DNA from 4 places in the Pseudarthrobacter sp. NPDC058329 genome. Region 2 is predicted to be linked to each of the others. Evidence: riboswitches for the same ligand, from Rfam matches in the RefSeq annotation. Region 2 holds a riboswitch; each other region holds the start of a gene.
The links. Region 2 has a riboswitch for S-adenosylmethionine ahead of ACFVYC_RS15965 (bifunctional o-acetylhomoserine/o-acetylserine sulfhydrylase). Riboswitches for the same ligand answer to the same signal wherever they lie in the genome.
Positions count from the first base shown of each region.

Region 1: another riboswitch for S-adenosylmethionine. It lies ahead of ACFVYC_RS20765 (LLM class flavin-dependent oxidoreductase); the one in region 2 lies ahead of ACFVYC_RS15965 (bifunctional o-acetylhomoserine/o-acetylserine sulfhydrylase).
Region 3: another riboswitch for S-adenosylmethionine. It lies ahead of ACFVYC_RS05740 (DUF1737 domain-containing protein); the one in region 2 lies ahead of ACFVYC_RS15965 (bifunctional o-acetylhomoserine/o-acetylserine sulfhydrylase).
Region 4: another riboswitch for S-adenosylmethionine. It lies ahead of ACFVYC_RS02065 (aminotransferase class V-fold PLP-dependent enzyme); the one in region 2 lies ahead of ACFVYC_RS15965 (bifunctional o-acetylhomoserine/o-acetylserine sulfhydrylase).

Region 1 covers NZ_JBHVZR010000023.1:41,231-46,536, forward strand. Annotated here, with positions in the region: gene ACFVYC_RS20745 (MFS transporter) at 1-96, shown strand, start outside; gene ACFVYC_RS20750 (LLM class flavin-dependent oxidoreductase) at 93-1,148, shown strand; gene ACFVYC_RS20755 (rhodanese-like domain-containing protein) at 1,145-1,531, opposite strand; gene ACFVYC_RS20760 (LLM class flavin-dependent oxidoreductase) at 1,580-2,734, opposite strand; SAM riboswitch class IV at 2,935-3,045, shown strand; gene ACFVYC_RS20765 (LLM class flavin-dependent oxidoreductase) at 3,082-4,188, shown strand; gene ACFVYC_RS20770 (NtaA/DmoA family FMN-dependent monooxygenase) at 4,200-5,306, shown strand, end outside.
Region 2 covers NZ_JBHVZR010000013.1:41,559-46,864, forward strand. Annotated here, with positions in the region: gene ACFVYC_RS15955 (DUF222 domain-containing protein) at 1-1,351, opposite strand, end outside; gene ACFVYC_RS15960 (VOC family protein) at 1,540-2,178, opposite strand; SAM riboswitch class IV at 2,343-2,458, shown strand; gene ACFVYC_RS15965 (bifunctional o-acetylhomoserine/o-acetylserine sulfhydrylase) at 2,501-3,826, shown strand; SAM riboswitch class IV at 3,924-4,039, shown strand; gene ACFVYC_RS15970 (homoserine O-acetyltransferase) at 4,052-5,167, shown strand.
Region 3 covers NZ_JBHVZR010000002.1:273,983-279,288, forward strand. Annotated here, with positions in the region: gene opgC (OpgC domain-containing protein) at 1-1,682, opposite strand, end outside; SAM riboswitch class IV at 1,978-2,092, shown strand; gene ACFVYC_RS05740 (DUF1737 domain-containing protein) at 2,106-2,384, shown strand; gene ACFVYC_RS05745 (rhodanese-like domain-containing protein) at 2,381-2,791, shown strand; gene ACFVYC_RS05750 (O-succinylhomoserine sulfhydrylase) at 2,792-4,000, shown strand; gene ACFVYC_RS05755 (methyltransferase family protein) at 4,021-4,524, shown strand; gene ACFVYC_RS05760 (hypothetical protein) at 4,536-4,760, shown strand; gene ACFVYC_RS05765 (glutamate--cysteine ligase) at 4,868-5,306, opposite strand, start outside.
Region 4 covers NZ_JBHVZR010000001.1:434,312-439,617, forward strand. Annotated here, with positions in the region: gene ACFVYC_RS02050 (fluoride efflux transporter FluC) at 1-287, opposite strand, end outside; gene ACFVYC_RS02055 (metal-dependent transcriptional regulator) at 288-1,001, opposite strand; gene ACFVYC_RS02060 (class I SAM-dependent methyltransferase) at 1,033-1,791, opposite strand; gene ACFVYC_RS02065 (aminotransferase class V-fold PLP-dependent enzyme) at 1,847-3,286, opposite strand; SAM riboswitch class IV at 3,323-3,436, opposite strand; gene hisN (histidinol-phosphatase) at 3,595-4,407, opposite strand; gene ACFVYC_RS02075 (ribosome small subunit-dependent GTPase A) at 4,456-5,306, opposite strand, start outside.

The sequences.
Region 1 (5,306 bases), on a different contig from region 2:
GCCGGAGCCCTCGACTGGATCCGGGACGCCGTTGCCCGGCGCCGGATATCAGCACCTTCCACAAGAACCGCCCCTACCGAGAAAGCAACACCATGACATCATCAACGCCTCACGACTCCGGCCTGCAGTCCGTCAGCTTCCTGACCCCGGGCAACTACCTCGACCACGCGCCCGGCCAGGGCCTGGAGGAGACGCTGCAGCTGTTCGAGCTCGCCGAACAGCTGGGCTATGACGGGGCCTGGGTCCGGCAACGCCACCTGGAGCATGGCATCTCCGCCGCCACCGTTTTCCTGGCGGCCGCATCCCAGCGGACATCCCGGATCGAGCTGGGCACGGGGGTCATCCCCATCGGGTACGAAAGCCCCTTCCGCCTGGCCGAGGATATTTCGACGGCGGACGTCCTCTCCGGCGGCCGGCTCCAGATCGGCCTCAGCGCCGGCGTCCCTCCGCACGCGGAACTCCTCGCGGACAAGGTGTTCGACGGCGACTGGCGCAGTATCGACTTTTCCCACCGCAGGATCGAGCGGCTCCTGGCGAACCTGGAGGGCCGCTTCCTCGGCGACGAGGATACGGTGATCCATTCCCCGGGCAACACCCAGCGGCCGCGGCTGCAGCCCTACAGCGAAGGACTGCGGGACCGCATCTGGTACGGCGCAGGATCCGCCACATCAACGGACTGGGCGGCGGCCAGCGGCGTCAACCTGGTGGTAGGCAACATCGTGTCCGGCGAAGCAAGCAGCGTCTTTGTGGAGGCCCAGGCGGCCAACCTTGCGCGCTACCGCCAGGATTTCCGCGGGCGCCATGTGCCGCGCGTGGCGGTGGGCAGGGTGGTCCTTCCCACCGACGGGGCCGACGCAGAGACGCGGGGCCGGTACCGCGCCTACCGGGAGAGCCGCCAGGAGCGCACGCTGGCCCCGCAGGGGGAACGCCGCACGCTGTTCGCGCCGGACCTGGTAGGCAATGCGGAGGAAATCGTGGAAGGGCTGCTGGCTGATCCGGTGACCGCCTCCGCCACCGAGTTGCAGATCAACCTTCCGTACGAGTTCTCCATCGAGGATTACCGGCAGATCATCACGGACTTCGCCACGCTCGTGGCGCCACCGCTGGGTTGGCAGCCGCGGCACTTAGCCGCGGCTGCCCACGGCTAGACGGCGGCGGGTTCCACAGCCGGGCCGGTCGTGGCCACGCCTGCGTCGCGCAGGGCCAGGAATCCGCCGTCAACATGGACAGCCTGCGGGTAGCCCAGCACCTTGAGCTTCTGCGCCACGGGGCCGGAGCCGTTGACGGAGCCGCAGAACACAACGATTTTCTGGTCGGTTCCGGTCACCTGCGGAAGCCTGGTGTCCGATTCCGGGCCGAAGTCCTGGGCCACGTTTTCGCGGTCCACCACAACGGCGCCGGGGACGCTTCCGGTGCTGGCCCGGCCGCCTTCGCTGCGAATATCGATCAGGAGGACGCCCTCCTCGATCAGTTGGGCTGCCTGTTCGGCGCTGATCAGCTGGGGGTCGACCGGGGTGTTCTGCTCGCTCATTGTGGTGCTCCTTCGGTAGGTGTGCTGGTGGGTGAAAGCAGTGTTCCGTCAGCCCAGGCCCCATGCCGCGGCCAGGAGTTCCTGGGAGCGGATGCGGTGCGCCTGGCTGTGGGCGATGGTGGTGATGAGGAGTTCGTCGGCGCCGGTGGCCCGCCGCAGGGAGCGCAGCCCCTCGGCCACCTGCGCGGGGTCGCCCACAAACCGGGTGTCCAGCCTGTCGCGGACCAGGTCCCTCTCGGCCGGTTCCAGCGGCGGGAGCCCGGCGGCGTCCTCCGGGGCCGGGTAGGGAATGGCGCCTTTGCCGGAGCGGATGCTGTGCACCCAGTGCTCGAATCCGGCCCCGACAGTGGCGGCCTCGGCCGCGGTGGGGGCCACCAGAACGTCAGCCGAGACTGCCACGTACGGCTTATCCAGAAGGCCGGACGGTTCAAAATGTGCCCGGTATTCTGCTACGGATTCGAGGACTGCCGAGGGCGCAACATGGTAGTTGGCCCCGTAGGGCAGCCCGAGCTTGCCGGCGAGCCGGGCGCTGGGTCCGGCGCTGGAACCGTGGATCCAGAACTGCGGAGGGTTGCCCTGCGCGGGGTGGATGGCCGTCGTCGCGCCTTCTTCCGCGCGGTAGGTCCCGGCGAAGAAGGCGATGATGTCCTGGACATCGTTCTCGAAATTGTCCACATCCCCGGGGACGCGGCCCAGCAGCCGGGCCTGAAGCTGGAACCGTTCCGGGAAGGCCCTGCCAAACAGCGGCCGCGGTGGCGGGACCACCAGCCCGTCCACAATCCGGTTTGCGGTGTCTGCCGGAGCGTCCGGAGCGGTGGCCGGTGCGCCGGCGGCATGGGGAAGCCCTGCCTTGGGTACCCCGGACCTCCCGAAGCCCAGGTCCACGCGGCCCGGGTGGAACGCTGCAATGGTGCCCACGTTCTCAGCCACCTGGATGGGTCGGTAGTTGCCCAGGATGGTGGCGGCCGTGCCAACGCGGATGGTGCTGGTAGCCGCTGCCACCAGGGCGGACAGCACGTGCGGAGCGGACCCGGCGACTCCTGCGCTCAGGTGGTGCTCGGCCAGCCAGAACCTCCTGTAGCCCAGCCGCTCGGCGGAGACGGCGAGATCGATGCTGTTCCGCAGCGCATCGGCGGCGGTGCTGCCGGCGGAGATCGGGCTGAGGTCGAGGACGGAGAGCGGAACCACGGGAGGCTTGGACATGGGATGACACTACGAATTTCCGCCTCGCCTCCGCACCCCGGCCGTCACCGGACTCAACCTCCCGAAATGCCAGGTAACGCAGGCCAAGACTGGTTCATAAATGACGGAATACAGCGCCCGTTGACGCCGCATTTCCGCCCTTGACGCTGCAAGACCAGCCGCTTGTGGAGCGCCCGCACGGACCCCTAGATTCAGTCGCAGGTCAAGAGACAGCACGCGAAGGACCGGCTGGTGCTGCGGCAACCCTCAGGCATTTTTATGGCGGGGTGCTCCGGAAACAGACCTGGCCGCAGCAGCGGCAAGCGAATGTCGTACCGGCCGTCCGCGGCCCGAACAGTAGGGGATCCATGCCTTCCACACCTCCACCCAGCCAGCGCTCCGCCGTGCTCGGCATCGAGCTCGACGGCGATGGCGCCCACCCGGCTGCGTGGCGCTTCGCCGCCCACGAGCCGGGAACGCTCCTGAGCGGAAGCCGTATCCGCGGGACCGTGCAGGCGGCGGACATCGCCGGCTTCCACCTGGCCACCTTCCGCGATTCCCGCACCACCGACACCGAGGGCACTGGTATCGCCGGCCGGATCGATGCCATCCAGCGGGCAGCCTTCAGCGCCCCGCTGACCCGGTCCATCGGCCTGGTCCCCGAAGCCGGCGTCCTCTACACCGAGCCGTTCCACGTGGCCACCCAGCTGGCCAGCCTGGACTACTCCTCACACGGCCGCGCCGGCTGGCTGGTCAATGTGGAGAACACCGTCCAGGAATCCCGGTCCGTGGGCAGGGACGCCATCGCGGAGGCGGACGTGCAGTCCGAGGCGCGGGACGTCGTCGAAACCGCACGCCGGCTCTGGGACTCCTGGGAGGACGACGCCGTCATCCGCGACGCGGCCGCCGGCCGGTACCTGGACGCGGACAAGCTGCACTACGCCGATTTTGAGGGCAGCCGGTTCTCGGTCAAGGGGCCCTCGATCATTCCCCGCCCGCTGCAGGGGCAGCTGCCGGTGTTCGCTGTTGCTGCGCTGCTGCCCGCCGTCGAAGCGGACGTGGCGCTCGTATCCGCCGCAACACTCGAGGGACTCGCTGCCGCCGCTGCATCAGCCCGCGAGGCAGGCGCGGCCCGCACCCTGGTGGAGCTCGACGTCGTGCTGGACTCCCGCGGCCGCCGCGCCGCGGACCGGCTCGAGGAGCTTGATGCCCACCAGCGCTGGACCGGCGGAGCCCGCTACGTGGGCAACGCCGCCGGATTGGTGGATCTCCTCGCAGCCCTGTTCAAGGACAGCGACGGCGTCCGGATCCACCCGGCGGTGCTGGACACCGAACTGCCGGAACTGGCAGCCGCGGTCCTGCCCGAACTGCGCCGCGCCAACATCATCACCGCACCCGCGCCGGGATGCACGCTGCGCGAATCCTTCGGCCTGACCCGCCCCGCCAACCGCTACGCCGCCGCCGCGGCCCACTAGGGAGAACCCTCATGAGCACTTCCCGCATCGACGGCGACGGCACCATCCAGTTCGGCGTCTTCTTCCAGGGCGTCAACCACACCACGGTCTGGCGTGCACCGGAAAGCGGCTCGCAGACCGACTTCGAATCCTTCCGGAGGGTGGCCCAGACCGCCGAGCGCGGCCTGTTCAGTGCCTTCTTCCTCGGCGAGGGACTGCGGCTGCGCGAACACCTGGGCAGGATCCACGAACTGGATGTCGCTGGCCGGCCGGACGCCCAAACGGCGCTCGCAGCACTTGCCGCGGTGACCACCAACATCGGCCTGGTGGCCACGCAGAACACCACCTACAACGACCCCGCGGACCTCGCCCACCGGCTGGCCAGCCTGGACCTGCTGTCCGGCGGCCGGGCCGCGTGGAACATCGTCACCACGGACAACGCCTGGACCGGGGCCAACTTCCGCCGCGGCGGGTTCCTGGCGCACGAGGACCGGTACGTCCGGGCCGAAGCGTTCGTCCAGACGGCCAAAGCCATCTGGGACTCCTGGGCTGACGGCGCAATCGCCGGGTCCCGCGAGTCCCGGAGGTGGCTGGCCGACGACGCCATCACGCAGGTACGTCGCCAGGACGCAAGCTTCGACGTCGAGGTCACCGGCAGGCTGCCGCGCTCCAGCCAGTACCATCCGGTGCTGTTCCAGGCCGGCGATTCAGCCGACGGGCGCGACTTTGCCGTCCGGAATGCGGACGTCATCTTCTCCCGCCACGCAGGGCTGGAACAGGCCAGGAAGTTCCGCGAGGACATCGTGGCACGGACGCTGAAGGCAGGCAGGCCGGCCGACGACGTCAAGATCTTCCCGGGCCAGGAATTCATCCTCGCGCCCACCGCCAAGGAAGCCGAGGAGAAGCACCAGTGGGTCCGCGAGCAGCAGGTCAGCCCGCAGACCGCCATCGCCTACCTCGAGCAGTTCTGGGGCCGGAAACTCACCGAATACGATCCCGACGGCCCGCTCCCGGACATCGACCCGGTGGTTGACGTCACCAACGCCACCCGCGGCAACGCCTTCCACGGCAAGAGCGCCAGGGAACTCGCCGCTGAATGGCGGGCCGAGGCCACGGAGAAGGGGCAGTCCATCCGGCAG
Region 2 (5,306 bases):
CGGGTTTGTAGTGGCGTCCGGTGGGTGAGGTCCAGCCGGGTGGCGCGTTCTGGGTAGTTGGTGTGGGGGTCCAGCCGCTGTTGTGTTTGAGGCGGTGGTGTTTAGGGCAGAGTTGAGCGAGGTTGCTGATGCCGGTGGTTCCGCCGTGGTGCCAGGCGGTGAGGTGGTCGGCCTCGTTGTCCAAGGAGGGGTTGTTGCAGCCGGGGAAGGTGCATTTGCCGTCCCGGAGTTGAAGTGCTTTCTTCATGGCTTTGGTCAGGCGGTAGCTGGTCCGGCCGATCTCCAGCGGCGCGCCGTCGCGCGGGTCCACGAGGACCCGGTGGAACGAGCTGGCCCCGTCCGCGAGGAGTTTTCGTGCCATGGAGGCCGGGATGGGGCCGTATCCGTCCAGCATTGCGGGTTCGCCGGTGAGGCCCAGCAGGGAGAACACGGGAACGGTGACCAGGACCTGCGCCCGGATCCCCGAGGACGGGCCCGCATCGGTTCCCGCAGCCGCAGAATCACCGAGGCCAGAGCCGGTGGTGCCACTGCCGCTGCTGGTGCCGCTGCCGAGAACCGCTGCGGCGAAAGTATCGGCCTTCAGTTGGGTGAGGGTGCGGGTTTCCTCCGGGCCCTGCATCCCGCGGGCCAGGGCGGTGAGCCGGTTCCAGCCCGCCACCGCCTGGTGGGCGGGCAGGCGGGCGGAGAGCCAGGCCATCCCGTCCTGGTCCGGCCGGTATTCCACCCGCCGGTCCGCGACGCCCTTGGCGTGGCGCTTCTCGATGGATTCGGCGTGGTGGCGTTCCCGCCAGGTCCGCGCTTTGTGGCGGAAGCGGTAGGCCGGGATCTCCCCGATCCGGGCAGCCGTGGCCGGCCGCGGGGTGTCCGGGCCCAGGAACTGGGCCTCCAGCGCCGCTGCCCCGGCCCGGTCAAGGCCCGCCGTTTCATCCACCATGACGAGGGCGTGCTGCCAGGAGATGGTTCCGGCCTGCAACGCCGACAGGGTCAGCGGCAACTCCCTGGCCAGGGCATGGGATGCGGCCAGGAACGAACCCGCCGCGCGGGGGCCGAGGGCCAGCAGGGCGCCGATTTCCGCGGCGATAGCCATCTCCTGCGCCTGCACCGGCGCGTCCGGCGGTGCCACAGCATCGGCGGTGTCCGTGTACTTCACCGCAGCCCGGGCCTTCAGACCCGCGAACCCGGCCTCGGCCACACGCGCCCCGGCAAGGATGTCCAGGCACCCATCCGCCAGCCCGGCCAGCGGATCAGCCTCCGAGAACGGCTCAGAACCACACCCGTCCACCTCAGCATTTAGCACAGCAAGGGCGGCGTTGATGTCGTCATACGCCTTTGCCACCGCCGCTGTGCCCATGAACCCATCATGACAAGGGGGTCAGACATTCCGGCGGGGATGCAATCCGGGCTCACAAAAAAATTCGGCCGCCATCGGCAGGTGACGCCGTTGTCACCTGCTGATGGCGGCCGAAGCTCAGGAGGGCAAAGAAGAGCACCTGCCCAACAGTCGGGGGCCGGGCAGGACTGCCCGGACTCCAGGAAGGATCAGATCGTGACAGCTCCGTTGGAGGTCTCGAACGTCACCGACAGGATGCCGGGGGTACCGTGCGGTGCCACCCACTCCACGGCGACGTCTTCCAACGGCTTTTCCACCGGCTCACCCAGCCATTCGGTGACCCGGGCTGCCGAACCGGCGATGGTCAGGCAGCTCATCTTCACGTTGCTGTCGTAGGCGTTGGAGGGGTGCAGGGAAGGATCGCCGTCCCACTTGAGCATGTAGGGAACCTGGGGGTCGGCAATCAAGCCCAGGATGCCGATCTGTTTCCAGACCAGTTCGCGGCCGTCCGGAAACTTGCGGTTGCCGTTGACTGCGGAGCGTCCCAGACGTTCCTCAAAGGGGGCCAGGTCGTCCACTTCGACGCACCAGCCCATCCAGCCGCCGCCGGCAGCAGACCGCGCACGCACTGCCTGCCCGAAGGGAGCCTTGTCCGAAGCGGGGTGGTCCAGGACCTCCACCACTTCGAGGTACTTGTGCCCCGCGAGCGGGATGATCATATTCCGGGTTCCGAACCGCGGGTGTACCCCGCCCTTGACTGCCTCAACGCCGAGGGCAGAGGAGATACGTTCGGTGGTGGCAGCCAGGCCATCGTGTTCACAGGCGTAAGAGACGTGATCCATGCGCATGGCAACATCTTGGCACTTTGTGATCGGGCTCTCAGCTAAGGGTACCCTTACTGGGATTTTGCCGTGGAAACCCTTCATGAACCCACCTGCCCCCGGGAAATCCTGAGGACTATGTTCGTCATAATCCTGTCGGGTGTTGTGTGCTCGTTCCTACACTGAGCTCAGGTCATGAGTGCCAGCGCCAAGCCCCGGCTCGCTGGCCGGCAACCCTCCATCCGCGGTGGGGTGCCCCGGGTGAGGACCTGGCTGTCCGGCAACGGCCGGATGGCAAGCGCGGCCCGCGGTGCTTCCAGCATGCCGGGCCATGTCAAAGGAGCCTTAGTTGTCCAACGGTTGGTCTTTCGAAACACGCCAGATCCACGCCGGGCAGGAGCCGGACGGCGCCACCGGTGCCCGTGCACTTCCTATCTACCAGACCACGTCCTTCGTGTTCCCCACGGCTGAGAGCGCCGCCAACCGCTTTGCCCTGGCCGAACTGGCGCCCATTTACACCAGGATCGGCAACCCCACGCAGGAGGCGGTGGAGCAACGGATCGCCAGCCTGGAGGGCGGCCTGGGAGCGCTGCTGCTCAGCTCCGGGCAGGCGGCGGAGACTTTCGCCATCCTGAACGTTGCCGAGGCGGGGGACCACATCGTCGCCAGCCCCAGCCTCTATGGGGGCACCTACAACCTCCTCGCCCACACCCTGAAGAAGTTCGGCATTTCAGTCACGTTCGTGGCGGACCCGGACAACCTGGACCAGTGGCGTAACGCAGTGCAGCCCAACACCAAGCTCTTCTTCGGCGAGGTGGTGTCCAACCCGCGGCAGGACGTCCTGGACATCGAAGGCGTGTCCGGGGTTGCGCATGACGCCGGAGTGCCCCTCATTGTGGACAACACCCTGTCCACCCCGTACTTGATCCGGCCGCTGGAATGGGGCGCGGACATCGTGGTGCACTCGGCCACCAAGTACTTGGGCGGCCACGGCTCGGCGATCGCCGGTGTGATCGTGGACTCCGGAAACTTCGACTTCGGCAAGGACCCTGCCAAATTCCCCGGCTTCAACACCCCGGACCCCACCTACAACGGGCTGGTGTACGCCCGCGACCTGGGCGCCGACGGTGCCTTGGGCGCCAACCTGTCGTACATCCTCAAAGCCAGGGTTCAGCTGCTGCGCGACCTTGGCTCGGCAGTATCGCCCTTCAACGCCTTCCTCATCGCCCAGGGGCTGGAGACGCTGAGCCTGCGGGTGGAGCGGCACGTGGCCAACGCCCTGGACGTGGCGCAGTGGCTGGAAGCGCGTGACGACGTCGAATCGGTCGCCTACGCCGGGCTGCCCTCCAGCCCCTGGTACGAGCGGGGCCGCAAATACGGCCCCAAAGGTACCGGCGCCATCGTGTCGTTCAACCTCGCCGGAGGTGCGGAGGCAGGCAAGCGCTTCGTGGACGCCTTGGAGCTGCACTCCCATGTGGCAAACATCGGTGACGTCCGTTCGCTGGTGATCCATCCGGCGTCGACCACCCACAGCCAGCTCTCACCGGAGCAGCAGGTGGTTGCCGGCGTGAACCCGGGTCTGGTGCGGATTTCGGTGGGGATCGAGCACATCGACGACATCCTGGCGGACCTCGAGGCAGGCTTCCGGGCCGCCAAGGGGGCCACCGGAGCCTAGCCCACCACGAGGGTGCCCAACGCGGCGGCAAGCCGGGAAAGTCACAACCAGTCACACTCTTGGCAGCAGGCAGGGGCTGTTTCGTACACTCGAAGCAGGTCATGAGTGCCAGTGACAGCCCCGGCTTGCTGGCCGGCAACCCTCCTTCCGCGGCGGGGTGCCCCGGGTGAAGACCTGGCCTGCCGGTCATACGACGGCGGGCAAGCGCGTAGAAGAGGTCTTGCCATGACGGTTACCGTCACCCGTACAACTGTCCCCGAACACGGGATTGTCCGCTATGCCTCCATCGGAGGCCTGCAGCTGGAGGCTGGCGGATACCTGCCGGACGTCACCCTCGCCTATGAAACCTGGGGCACCCTGAACGAGGACGGCAGCAACGCCGTCCTGATTGAACATGCGTTGACCGGCAGCACCCACGTGACCCGGGGCGACACCGAGGAGCCAGGCTGGTGGGAACAACTCGCGGGGCCGGGTGCGCCCGTGGATACCAACCGTTTCTTTGTGGTGTCCATCAACATCGTGGGCGGCTGTTATGGGTCCACCGGGCCGTCATCGCCCGCGCCGGACGGTCATCCATGGGGCTCGCGTTTTCCGCTGGTCACCCTGCGGGACAGCACCGCGGCCGAGGCCCGGCTGGCCGACCAATTGGGCATCGATAGCTGGTTCGCCGTGCTGGGCGGTTCCATGGGCGGTGCCCGTGCCCTGGAATGGGCGGTGACGTTCCCGGAACGGGTGCAGCGCTGCGCGGTGATTTCCGTGGGTGCCGCGAGCACCGCAGAGCAGATCGCCTTCGCCCAGGCGCAGACGCTCGCCATCCGACAGGATGCCAACTTCAACGGCGGCGACTACTACAACGGAACCGCCCCCGAGGAGGGCCTGGCCCTGGCCCGGCGCATCGCCCACATCACGTACCGCTCCCCGGTGGAGCTGGACGGACGCTTTGGCCGCTCACCGCAGGCCCCCGAATCACCGCTTCAGGGCGAGCAGCTCGCAGCCAGGGGGCGCTACCAGGTGGAAAGCTACCTGGACCACCAGGGCACCAAGCTGGTCCAGCGGTTTGACGCCAACAGCTATATCGCCATCACTGAGGCGCTCATGAGCCACGACGTCTGCCGCGGACGCGGCTCCCTCGTCCAGACCTTGTCCAGTTCCAGTGCGCGCTTTTTTGTTGCCGCCGTGGACTCGGACCGGCTCTACTTCCCGTCCCAGTCGCGGGAGCTGGCCCAGGCACTCCCCGGAGAGGTGGACGTCCACCTCATCGAGGCGCCCATCGGGCACGACGGTTTCCTTACCGAGATCGGCCAGCTGGGGAACCAGCTGCGGGAGCACCTTTCGGCCTGACATCACGCCCCCGACGCCCCTGAATGTGCAATAACGCAGATGCGCTCTGCATGATTCGGCGTTGAGCTGGGCGTTCGGGGCGACCATACTCGATGGGACCCGGCGGTTCGTGACCAAAAACACATGTACCCGCCATAGC
Region 3 (5,306 bases), on a different contig from region 2:
ATGGCTGGAAGGATCTGGGGCGGCACGGGGAACTGGAACAGCGACTCCATTCCGGCGTAGAGGTCGTAGGTGCGGCCGGCGCCGTTATGCCCTGCCCCGCCGGTGCCCTGGTCCACGAAGGTGGTGAGGGTGTCGGTCCGGAAAATCGGCAGCAGGGAGATCAGGAAGACGCCGATAAGAACCACCAGGGCCGTGAGGTACAGCTTTCCGGCCCGCCGCGAGGTCAGGTCCACCACTGTCCCGAAGTCCTCTTTGACCCTGGGCCCGTACACCATGCCCACCACCAGGCCCGAGAAGAGCACAAAAAGCTCCGCCCCGGAAACAAAGCCCACGGCTTCCTGCGTGAGCAACTGAAACAGTGACGTCATCCCCAGGTGGTTCACCACCACAAAGACGATGGCCATGCCACGCAGGAAGTCCACCCGGGAATCCCTGGCGGAGGGGTCCGTGTAGGCCCATGCTGTTGCCCACTTCACGCGCCGGGGGACCTGCCACAGAGCCACGAGGAGAATGACCAGCGCCGCACCCACAGTCCAGGATGCCGGCCCGGAAAGGGTGTTGGCCCGCACATACCCGCTGTGCGCCGCAACCTCAGTGACCGGACCTGTCACCAACGGGGAAGCTTCCAGCCTCTGCCGGGCGGCGTCTGCAATGGCCGGGTTCCCCGTCAGCAGCCAGTCGATGCTCGCCACACCGGTGTCACGGGTGCTCGTCCGCTCATCCCAGACCACCGCGGCCGTCTTGGCAAACTCCGGGGAGCCGGCTGCCCCCAGGACCTGGTCCCACCACGTGGACTTGACCTGGGCTTCCGGGGCTCCGCCCGAATTCGGGCTGTAGAAAGCGGATGTCTGCAGCAGGAACGGCTTGTTTTTCCGGGCCGCGTACGTCGAGTAGAAGTTTTCGCCGCCTGAGGCCGTGAGCATTTCCTGGAGTTCGCCCTGACGGGGAACGGTGTTAATGGGCGCTCCGCCGGCCGTGTCGTCATGGAAAGCGGTCAGCCCCACCCAGTCCACGGCGTCGTCCCCTGGATAGTAGGGCTCGTAGGCCGCGTCCGAACTGTTCCAGGCGCCGTCGCCATTGGTATCGAGCAGGGCAAAGCCCTCGCTTCCCGGCGCGGGGGCGCTCCGGTGCAGGCCAAAGGGGTAGTCCTTGCCCAGGTAGGGCTCCCACACCATGGCGGTACGGCCGCCGTCGGTATCCTCGAAGGCGGCGGCTACGGCCCGGAAAGCGGACCGGTAGGCGGAAGGTTGCTGGCCCCACTCCACCCAGCTGGCATTCATGTCCGGAGCAAAGCGGATCAGCACCTGGCCCCTGAAGTTGCCTGTCCGTTCCGCCACTTCGTCAGCAAATGATGCGGCGGCTTCAGCGGTGACCTGGTCCAACGGAACCGTCGGCTTCACCGTGAGCATGGCATGCGCGCCTTGCTCTCCTGACTGTTCCAGGAAGCCTCTGATGTCGTTTACCTCTGAGGGGCGGAACGGGAAGGCTATGTCATGCCCCAACAGCGCCGGCGACGCACCCAGGCGGTCGGCGAACCCGGCGGCGGTGTCCTCACCCCATTCCAGGACAGCGCCCAGCAACGGCTTGCCCTCGTCCGGAAAGCTATCTGCCGCCCGGGCCGCTCCGCCAGGCAGCACCACGGCCAGGACTGCCAACAGTATGGCGGCCAGGAAGGCCGCCACGCGGCGCACCAAAGGAAGGTGATGGATCTTTCGCGCGACGGCTGATGACGAGCTGATGGGACCCCCAAGGCTGATGCTTCAACGACGGGGCGGCGGCCCCACAAGAACTTTATCCGGCATGTCAGGAGGTCGCAGGCATCGGTCCCCTGCCCCCCGGGGTGCCTGTCGCCGTCGTCCTTCATGGACCTGGTTGGCTGCGGACGTATGGCCTCCCTCCCGGACCGGAAGGGTTCAGTTACGGAACATGACGACGGCGGCGCTGCGGCCGCGCGTGCCAAGTGTTACGTTTTTGGGGAGTAATGAGTATCGGCGCCAAGCCCTGACTGGCCGGTCGGCAACCCTCCTTTCGCGGCGGGGTGCCTCAGGTGAATACTCGGCATATCGACCGAATCGTGTTGCAAGCGTGAAAGAAGGAGATCCGTCGTGTCTGACGCACCTGCCCTTGAAGAAAGACTTTCCTACCGGCTTGTCACCGGGCCGGATGACAGGTCTTTCTGTGAAAGGATTTCGACCGCCCTGGCCGAGGGCTACGTGCTGCACGGCAGCCCGGCGGCAACGTCCAACGGCGGCAAGGTGATAGTTGCACAGGCCCTGGTCCTTCCGGCTGCCATCGCATCAGCCGATGCCGCCGTCGCCACCGCGGTGGATGACCTTGAGTCCGCAGGCGAAGACCTTGAGTTCGACGGCGAGGGCCACGCATGAGCTATGCAGGGGACCTGACGCCCCAGGAAGCGTGGGACAAGCTGGAGCAGGGCGCCATCCTGGTGGATGTGCGCACCGAGGGCGAATGGGCCCACATCGGCATCCCGGACACCAAGGCCACGGACAACGATCCCCTGTTCATCCAGTGGACGTTCCCCGGCGGCATCCCCAACCCGGATTTCATCACCCACCTGACCCAGCAGGCGCCCGAGGATGCTTCGACCGAGCTGGTGTTCCTGTGCCGCTCCGGGCAGCGTTCCGTCGCGGCCGCGATTGCTGCCACGCAGGCCGGATTCACCTCTTATAACGTGCTGGAGGGCTTCGAGGGCGAGCCGGACCGCTACGGCGAACGCACCGTCAACGGCTGGAAGAACCGCGGCCTGCCCACCAATCTCGGGAAGAATTAAGTGACCTTCAACGAAGACGCCGCCGGCTGGAGCCCCGACACCCAGGCCGTCCGCGGCGGATTGGACCGCACCAATTTCCAGGAGACCAGCGAAGCTGTGTTCCTGAACTCGGGCTTCGTGTACGAATCTGCCGCCGCGGCGGAACGTGCCTTCACGGGTGAAGACGAGCGCTTCGTTTATTCCCGTTACGGCAACCCCTCCGTGGCCACCTTCCAGGAGCGGCTCCGCCTCCTCGAGGGAACCGAGGCGTGCTTTGCGACGGCGTCCGGCATGTCCGCGGTCTTCACCGCCCTGGGCGCCCTGCTGGCAGCCGGCGACCGTGTGGTGGCCGCCCGCTCGCTCTTCGGTTCCTGTTTTGTGATCCTGAATGAGATCCTGCCGCGCTGGGGAGTGGAGACGGTATTCGTGGACGGCCCGGACCTGGAGCAGTGGCGTGACGCCCTGTCCCAGCCCACCACGGCCGTCTTTTTTGAGTCACCCTCCAACCCCATGCAGGAGATCGTGGACATCGCCGCGGTCAGCGAACTGGCGCACGCAGCCGGTGCCACCGTCGTCGTCGACAATGTCTTTGCCACCCCCCTGCTGCAGCGCTGCGGGCAACTCGGCGCGGACGTCATTGTCTACTCCGGCACCAAACACATTGACGGCCAGGGCCGGGTGCTGGGCGGCGCTATCCTGGGCACCAAGGAATTCATCGATGGCCCTGTCAAGCAGCTCATGCGGCACACCGGTCCGTCGTTGTCCGCCTTTAACGCGTGGGTGCTCACCAAGGGCCTCGAGACTATGGCCCTGCGCGTTAACCACTCGTCCGCTTCAGCCCTGCAACTGGCCGAGTGGCTGGAGCAGCAGCCTGCCGTGAGCTGGGTGAAGTACCCGCTCCTGAAGTCACATCCGCAATACGAGCTCGCCGCGAAGCAGATGAGTGCGGGTGGGACAGTTCTCACCCTGGAACTTGCGACGACGGGCGGCCGCTCGGGCAAGGAGGCGGCCTTCGCGCTGCTGGATGGCCTGCGAATCATCGACATCTCCAATAACCTGGGCGACTCCAAGTCCCTCATCACCCATCCGGCCACCACGACGCACCGTGCCATGGGTCCCGAGGGGCGGGCGGCCATCGGGCTGAGCGACGGCGTGGTGCGGCTTTCGGTTGGGCTGGAGAACGTGGACGACCTGATTGGCGACCTTGAGCAGGCATTGAAGCAGGTCTAGCACTGGTTGGCGTGTTGGTCATGACGGGACCTGCTGTCACGAGTGACTGGGAAAGGCTCCTGTCCAACATTCCGTTGCCGGAGCAGAACCTGGTGGGGATCGCCGCTGGCGCCGTGCTTCAGCGGCTGGTACGATCACGGCTTTCCGCTCCGTCCGCCCGGGTGCCCGTACTGTTTCATGCAGCTGGCCTGGCTGCACTGGGCGCCGGTGGCACCCTTGTCGTTTGGGCCTGGTTTGCTGCCCGGGGCGTGCGACTTGCTACGCCGGGCGTCCTCCTTACATCCGGGCCCTACGCATTCTCGCGCAACCCGATGTACGTGGGATGGGCGCTGGTGCACCTTGGCATCGGCCTGATGCGGGGCAACTGTTGGATCCTGGCCGCCCTTCCGGCAGCGTCCGCTGCGGTGCACCGGGAGGTGCTGCGGGAGGAGGAACGCCTGGCAGGCCTATTCGGAGATTCGTACATGAAGTACCGCCAGGGTGTTCCCCGCTACGTTGGCCTCAGAATGTCAGACCCCCATTAGATGATGTTCTTATGGGAGTCGGGACGGGCGCAGCGGCCGCGATGGAGGGTATTCATACCTCCGTTGCGGGCCTTGATGAGCTGGTCCTGAGTGATGCCCGGCTCGATGCTGCGGCTGACGGTTCCGGTACTGCCGTTGATGTATTGCAGCGGAAGATCGATATCCGGCTGGAGCGGCTGGCCCTGATGGAAGCACAACTCGCCGGGGCCAAGGCCCTGGTGACCTGGCCCTACTGACGACGAACTGCCAAGGACCCGTTTCCGCACTGGCACCTTTGGCTCACGGAGTCGCTTTCGTCCCCTGATCTGAGATGAGGTAGTCCAACCGCGTAGCTGCGGAGATGTCAGGCCTGGCGGACCCGCAGAAGTTCCGGAGCGCCATCGGCCTTCGAAAAATCCAGGGAACCCCGCATGGTCGCATCGATGGCGTGCTTGACCACTGCGCTGAAGCCCAAGTCTTCGGGCGATGAGCTGGCCAATGCCTTGTCGCGGATGCGGCGCTGTTCAGCTGCCCCCGTCCCGCGGGCGATGACGTCCTCCACTCCCCGCCTCGCCAAGGCAAGTTCGCCCTGCTCCTGCAATACCGGGGCAAGATAGTCAACCAGAGAACGCACTACATTTGCGGCACGTGCAGGCCGGAAGGACCCGAAGTCCAGCAGCTCGCCGCTGAGTCCGCCGCTGCTTGCCTGCCATGAGGCCATACGCAAAAGTACGGTGGGAACGGGCGCCGGATCAACGCCCTCGCGCCACTCACGGCTTGCCGTCTCCACGAGCGCCCTCACG
Region 4 (5,306 bases), on a different contig from region 2:
TGGTCCACGGAGAACACCATGGCCGAGAATGTTGTGAAGGACCCCAACAGCCCCGGCCCCAGCCCTGCACGCAGCCAGAACGAGGTCCGCGGCCAGGCCATCCATACGGTTGTCAACGCTGCCAGGACGAAGCTTCCGCCAACGTTGATCCACAGCGTTGCCCACGGCACGGAACCTGGCGCATCCGGAAAGGCGAGACCCAGGCCGTACCGCAATTCGGTACCGAGCAGGCCGCCGGCGGCAACAGCAAGCCAAGCACTGGCCGCCGGCATGCCGGACTGCTTCATTCAGCTGTCCCCAAGCAGGCAGCCCGGGTGGGGATGGTCGCTGTGCACCCACAGTGACGAAGTGATTTCATCGGCCAGGTCATAGTCCCTGATCCTGCCCGCATGGCTGATCCGCACCACCAGCGCACCCCCGAACGGCTTGCGGCCCACCACCTCCACTTCGGCGTCGAGGCTGATGTCCTCGGTGGAAAGGTAGCGGAGCAGGTCCGGATTCTCATCGCTGATCCTGGTGATCCTGCCGGTGTGCCCCTGGTCCAGCTCACCCATCAGGTGGGCGCGGGGCATCAGGACTTTCCCGTCGGCGGTGGGAATGGGATCACCGTGCGGATCCCGCTGAGGGTCCCCGAGCTTGGCCGCAACACGCTCAATAAACGTGTCCGATACCGCATGCTCCAGCAGTTCGGCTTCGTCGTGGACCTCGTCCCAGCTGTAACCCAGCTGCTGGACAAGGTAGGTCTCGATCAGGCGGTGGCGCCGCACCATCGCAAGGGCGAGCCGGACCCCGCTGTCCGTGAGCGTGATGGCGCTGTAGGGCTTATGGTCAACGAGGCCCTGGTCCTTCAGCTTGCGGACCATCTCCGAGACCGAGGAATTGGCGACGCCAAGGCGCTGGGCCAGCTGCGAGGACGTGATCGGCTTGTCCTGCCATTCCGTGAACGAGTAGATGACCTTGACGTAATCCTCGATGGAGGAGGAGGGCGCGCTGGTCTTCACAACTCCAAGCCTACCCGTTGCCCGTCCGGCGTCATGCCTTGAAGGCCCGCCACGCAAGCGTTAGATAGGGCAGCTCCAGCTCTTCGTCAAGGCTGTGGCCCAGGTGTTCGTGAAGGTACCAGTCCAAGTTGGCGAGCACTTTGGCGCGGGTGGTTTCACCCGCCCGCAGATAGTAGCTCCGGGACTTGGTGAGCTCCACCAGGTCGGTGGTGGTGACGCGGTCCTGCCAGTGGGCGACGTGGCCCTCGAGCCCCCGGAACTCCGGCCCCACGACTGGCCGGAAGTCCGGCTTGTACACGTCCCCGGCGTGCATGATCCGTGAAAGCCTGTGGACCCACGGAACCGATGTATCCAGCTGGTTCCAGATCAGGCCCAGCGTGCCGTTCGGCCGCAGTACGCGCGCCAGTTCCGTGCTTGCTTCCAGTGCGTCGCACCAATGCCAGGCCTGGGCAACGCTGACGACGTCGAAGGCCGCCGTGGGCAGGCCCGTCGCCTCGGCATTGGCTTGGACCGCCGTGGCCCCGGGATAGTGCGCCCGTAACTGTTCGAGCATGTCAGCAGAGGGATCCAACGCAGTGACGGACAGGCCCAGGTCCAGCAGCAGTGCGGTGAACTTGCCGGTGCCGGCTCCGGCGTCGAGGGCATCGGCGGCGCCCGGGGGAACCAGCCATTGGGCTGTTTCTTTTGGATAGCCCGGGCGGACCCGCTGGTAGTGCCGGCCGCCGTCCTGGAAGCTCTGGCCGAGCTCCCGGCGCCGTCCATGATCAAGCTTGGGGCCACCCCGTACCACGCGTGGCCTCCTTCGTCTGATGCCCTTGGGTATCCTTCGAATTTACCGCAAGTGTTCAGTCATCGATGCAGGGGGCAGCGCCGGCGGTTCCGGGAGTGTTGGGTGCCCAGTGCGGGTAGGTCCGCGTGTCGTTGGCGGGAACCCAGCGTCCTGCGTCCACGACGTAGTCCCACCCCAGGCCATCGCGGCGCAGCGACTCTATGCCGGCAAGGAGCCGTTCTGCATCCTCGAGGCGCGAGCCGACGCCGAAGCTGGCACGGAGGGAACCGGAGGGAAGCCCGAGCCGCTTCAGCAGCGGGTGGGCGCAGAAGCGGCCGTCGCGGAGGCCAACACCGTGCTCAGCGGAAAGGTAAGCCGCCACCAGCCCGGCGTCGTAGCCTTCCACCGAGAAGTTGACCACGCCGATGGTGTCCGTGTCCGGGTTGGTGTCCTTGAAGATCTGGTGGACGGTCACGCCGTCGATCTTCTGCAGGCCCTCGACGAGGAAGGAACGGATGGCGGATTCGTGGGCGTGCCACTGGTCCTGGTTAAGCCCGGCAATCACCTGGGTGGCGCGTGCCAGGGTAGCTGCGCCAAGCACGTTCGGTGAGCCCCCCTCGTGGCGGGCCGGGCCGGTGGCCCAGCTGACGTCGTCGAGCCTTGCTTCCTTGACGGCACCGCCGCCGGCGAGGTGCGGGGTCCCGGCGTCGAGCCAGTCCGGGCGGCCCACCAGCACGCCGGCACCAAACGGGGCGTAGAGCTTGTGGCCGGAGAAGGCGAGGTAGTCCACGCCATCCGCGGCGATGTTGACGCGGCGGTGCGGCGCCAGCTGGGCGGCGTCCACCACAATCCGTGCACCGTGTTCGTGGGCGAGCTCGGCCAGGGCGCGGATGGGGAGGATCTCACCGGTGACGTTTGAGGCGCCGGTGACAGCGAGCAGGCTCACACCGCCCTGCTGCAGTTCAGCGCGGACGGATGCGATGGTGCCCGTGATGGTGTCAGCGGCAACGATGCTGCGGTGTGGGACGCCCTGCCAGGGCAGCAGGTTCGCGTGGTGTTCGATGTCCAGGTACAGCACGTCGCCGTCGGGCCGGCCGTCCGTTGCGGGCAGGCAGCCCGCCAGCAGGTTGAGCGAATCGGTGGTGTTCCGGGTGAAAATCACCGAATCGTCCGGGCGGCCGCCCACGAACTCGCGGACGATGTTGCGCGCATTTTCGTACACGGAGGTGCTGATCTGGGATGCGTAGCCGGCGCCGCGGTGGACGCTGGCGTAGAACGGCAGGATCTCATTGAGGTAGGCCGAAACCACCGAGAGAGCCGGAGCGGAGGCGCCGTAGTCGAGGTTGGCGTACCGGACGTGGTCGCCGGAAATCAGCGGTGCCTGGATTTCAGCGCCGGTGACGGCTGAGAGCGGCCGGCCGGCGACGGCCCGGCGGGCATCAAAGAGGGCAGCGCCATCAGGCTGGACGGTTTCAGGCTGGAGAGCGGCGTTGGGGGAGACGGTGGCAGTAGTCACGGCAGACCTCACTTCGAAAGGACCCCCTGTACCGGGAATCCGCGCTTGCCGCATCCGTTCCGGACCGGCCTGGTCGTCACCCGGGGCACCCCACCGCGGTTGGAGGGTTGCCGGCCAGCAAACCGGGGTTTCGCGCTGGCACTCGTGACCTGGTTAAGAGCGTAGGACATGGGGCAGGAAGGTTTGAAGCCGGCCCGATTGTTAAGCGGTTTGTTACGCGTCCGCTGAAAAGGGCTGCTTTCACCGAAGATACGACGGCGGGCGCCTCCTTTGGGAGGCACCCGCCGCTGATTGTTCGGTGTAGGGACTTAGAGAAGATCATCCAGGTCCGGGTTCAGCCGCCGAAGAACCTCAGAGTGCAGGATGGAATTCGTGGCCAGGGCGTTGCCGCCGAATGGGCCATCCTCCCCCTCCAGGGAGGTGAAGCGGCCGCCCGCTTCAACCACGATCGGCACGAGAGCGGCCATGTCGTACAGGTTGAGTTCGGGTTCGCAGGCGATGTCCACAGAGCCCTCTGCCACCATGCAGTAGGACCAGAAATCGCCGTACGCGCGGGTCCGCCACACGTCCTCGGTGAGGCCCAGGAAGTTGTCCAGGTTCCCGCGTTCCTTCCAGCCGCCCAGGCTGGAGTAGGACAGCGAAGCGTCGGACAGGTTGGCGACATTTGAGACGCGCAGCCGGGTGGCAGCGGCGAGCGAGCGTCCCATGTAGGCGCCCATTCCCTTAGCCGCCCACCACCGCTTGCCGAGGGCCGGCGCGCTCACCACGCCAACAACGGGTTCGCCTTCATCCACCAGCGCGATCAGGGTGGCCCAGACGGGGACGCCGCGGACGAAATTCTTGGTGCCGTCAATGGGATCGATGATCCAGCGGCGGGACCCGTGGCCGGTGCTCCCGAACTCTTCCCCGAGCACGGCGTCACGCGGACGGGAACGCGACAACTGGCCGCGGATGGCCTCTTCCGCGGCCTTGTCCGCGTCGGTGACCGGTGTGAGGTCAGGCTTGGTCTCCACCTTGAGGTCCTGGGCTTTGAAGCGGCTCATGGTCTGGTCATCAACAGAATCTGCCAGCACGTGGGCCAGGCGCAGGTCATCGTTGTAGCTTGAAGCGGGTTGGATCATGGTTCCAAACTACCGTCTGCGCGCTGATCTGCTGGGAGATCGGCACCGTCAGTTGACGCTGCCCAGTTCCTTGGCCTCCTGGGCCTCCAGGCGGGGGTCGGTGCCCAGCAGGCGCCGCAGGGAGGCCAGCCGTGCTTCTCCGGTGGCGCCGGCATGGCCGCCGCCAACCCAGGCGTCCAGTCCGCAGTTCACCGCGGTGGCGGTGTGCTTGCAGCCGCGTTCGCAGTCCTCGATGCCGGGGGAGAGGTCGGGGAAGGAGCGCAGGATCCGGTCCGGGTCCACGTGGGCCAGGCCGAAGGAGCGGATGCCCGGAGTGTCGATGATCCAACTGCCCGCCGGGGCCTCGGTCAGCCTCAATGCCAGCGCAGACGACGACGTGTGGCGCCCCCGCCCTGTCACGGCGTTGACCCCGCCGGTGGCGCGTTCCGCTCCGGTCAGCGCGTTCACCATGGTGGATTTGCCCACGCCCGAGTGGCCGAGCATCACAGTTACTTTTCCGTCCAGGTGATCACGCAACTCCGCGACGGCCGTGCTGTCCAGCCGTGCGGAGAGTCCGTCATCGGAGCGGGCATCGATGCCTGAAGCGCTGGAATCGGCAGTGCGGCTGATGATCACTGGAAAGTCCAGGTGCGTGTAGTTGGACAGCAGGTCCGCCGGATCCTTGACGTCGGCCTTGGTGACCAGGAGGATCGGCTCGATTCCGGCGTCGTAGGCTGCCACCAGGGCGCGGTCAATGAAGCCGGTACGCGGCTCGGGATTGGCGGCAGCCACCACAATCACCAGCTGGTCCGCGTTGGCCACCACAGCCCTCTCCACCGGATCCGTATCATCTGCGCTGCGGCGCAGCAGCGTCCGGCGGTCCTGGATCCTGACCAGCCGTGCCAGGGTATCCGGTTCAC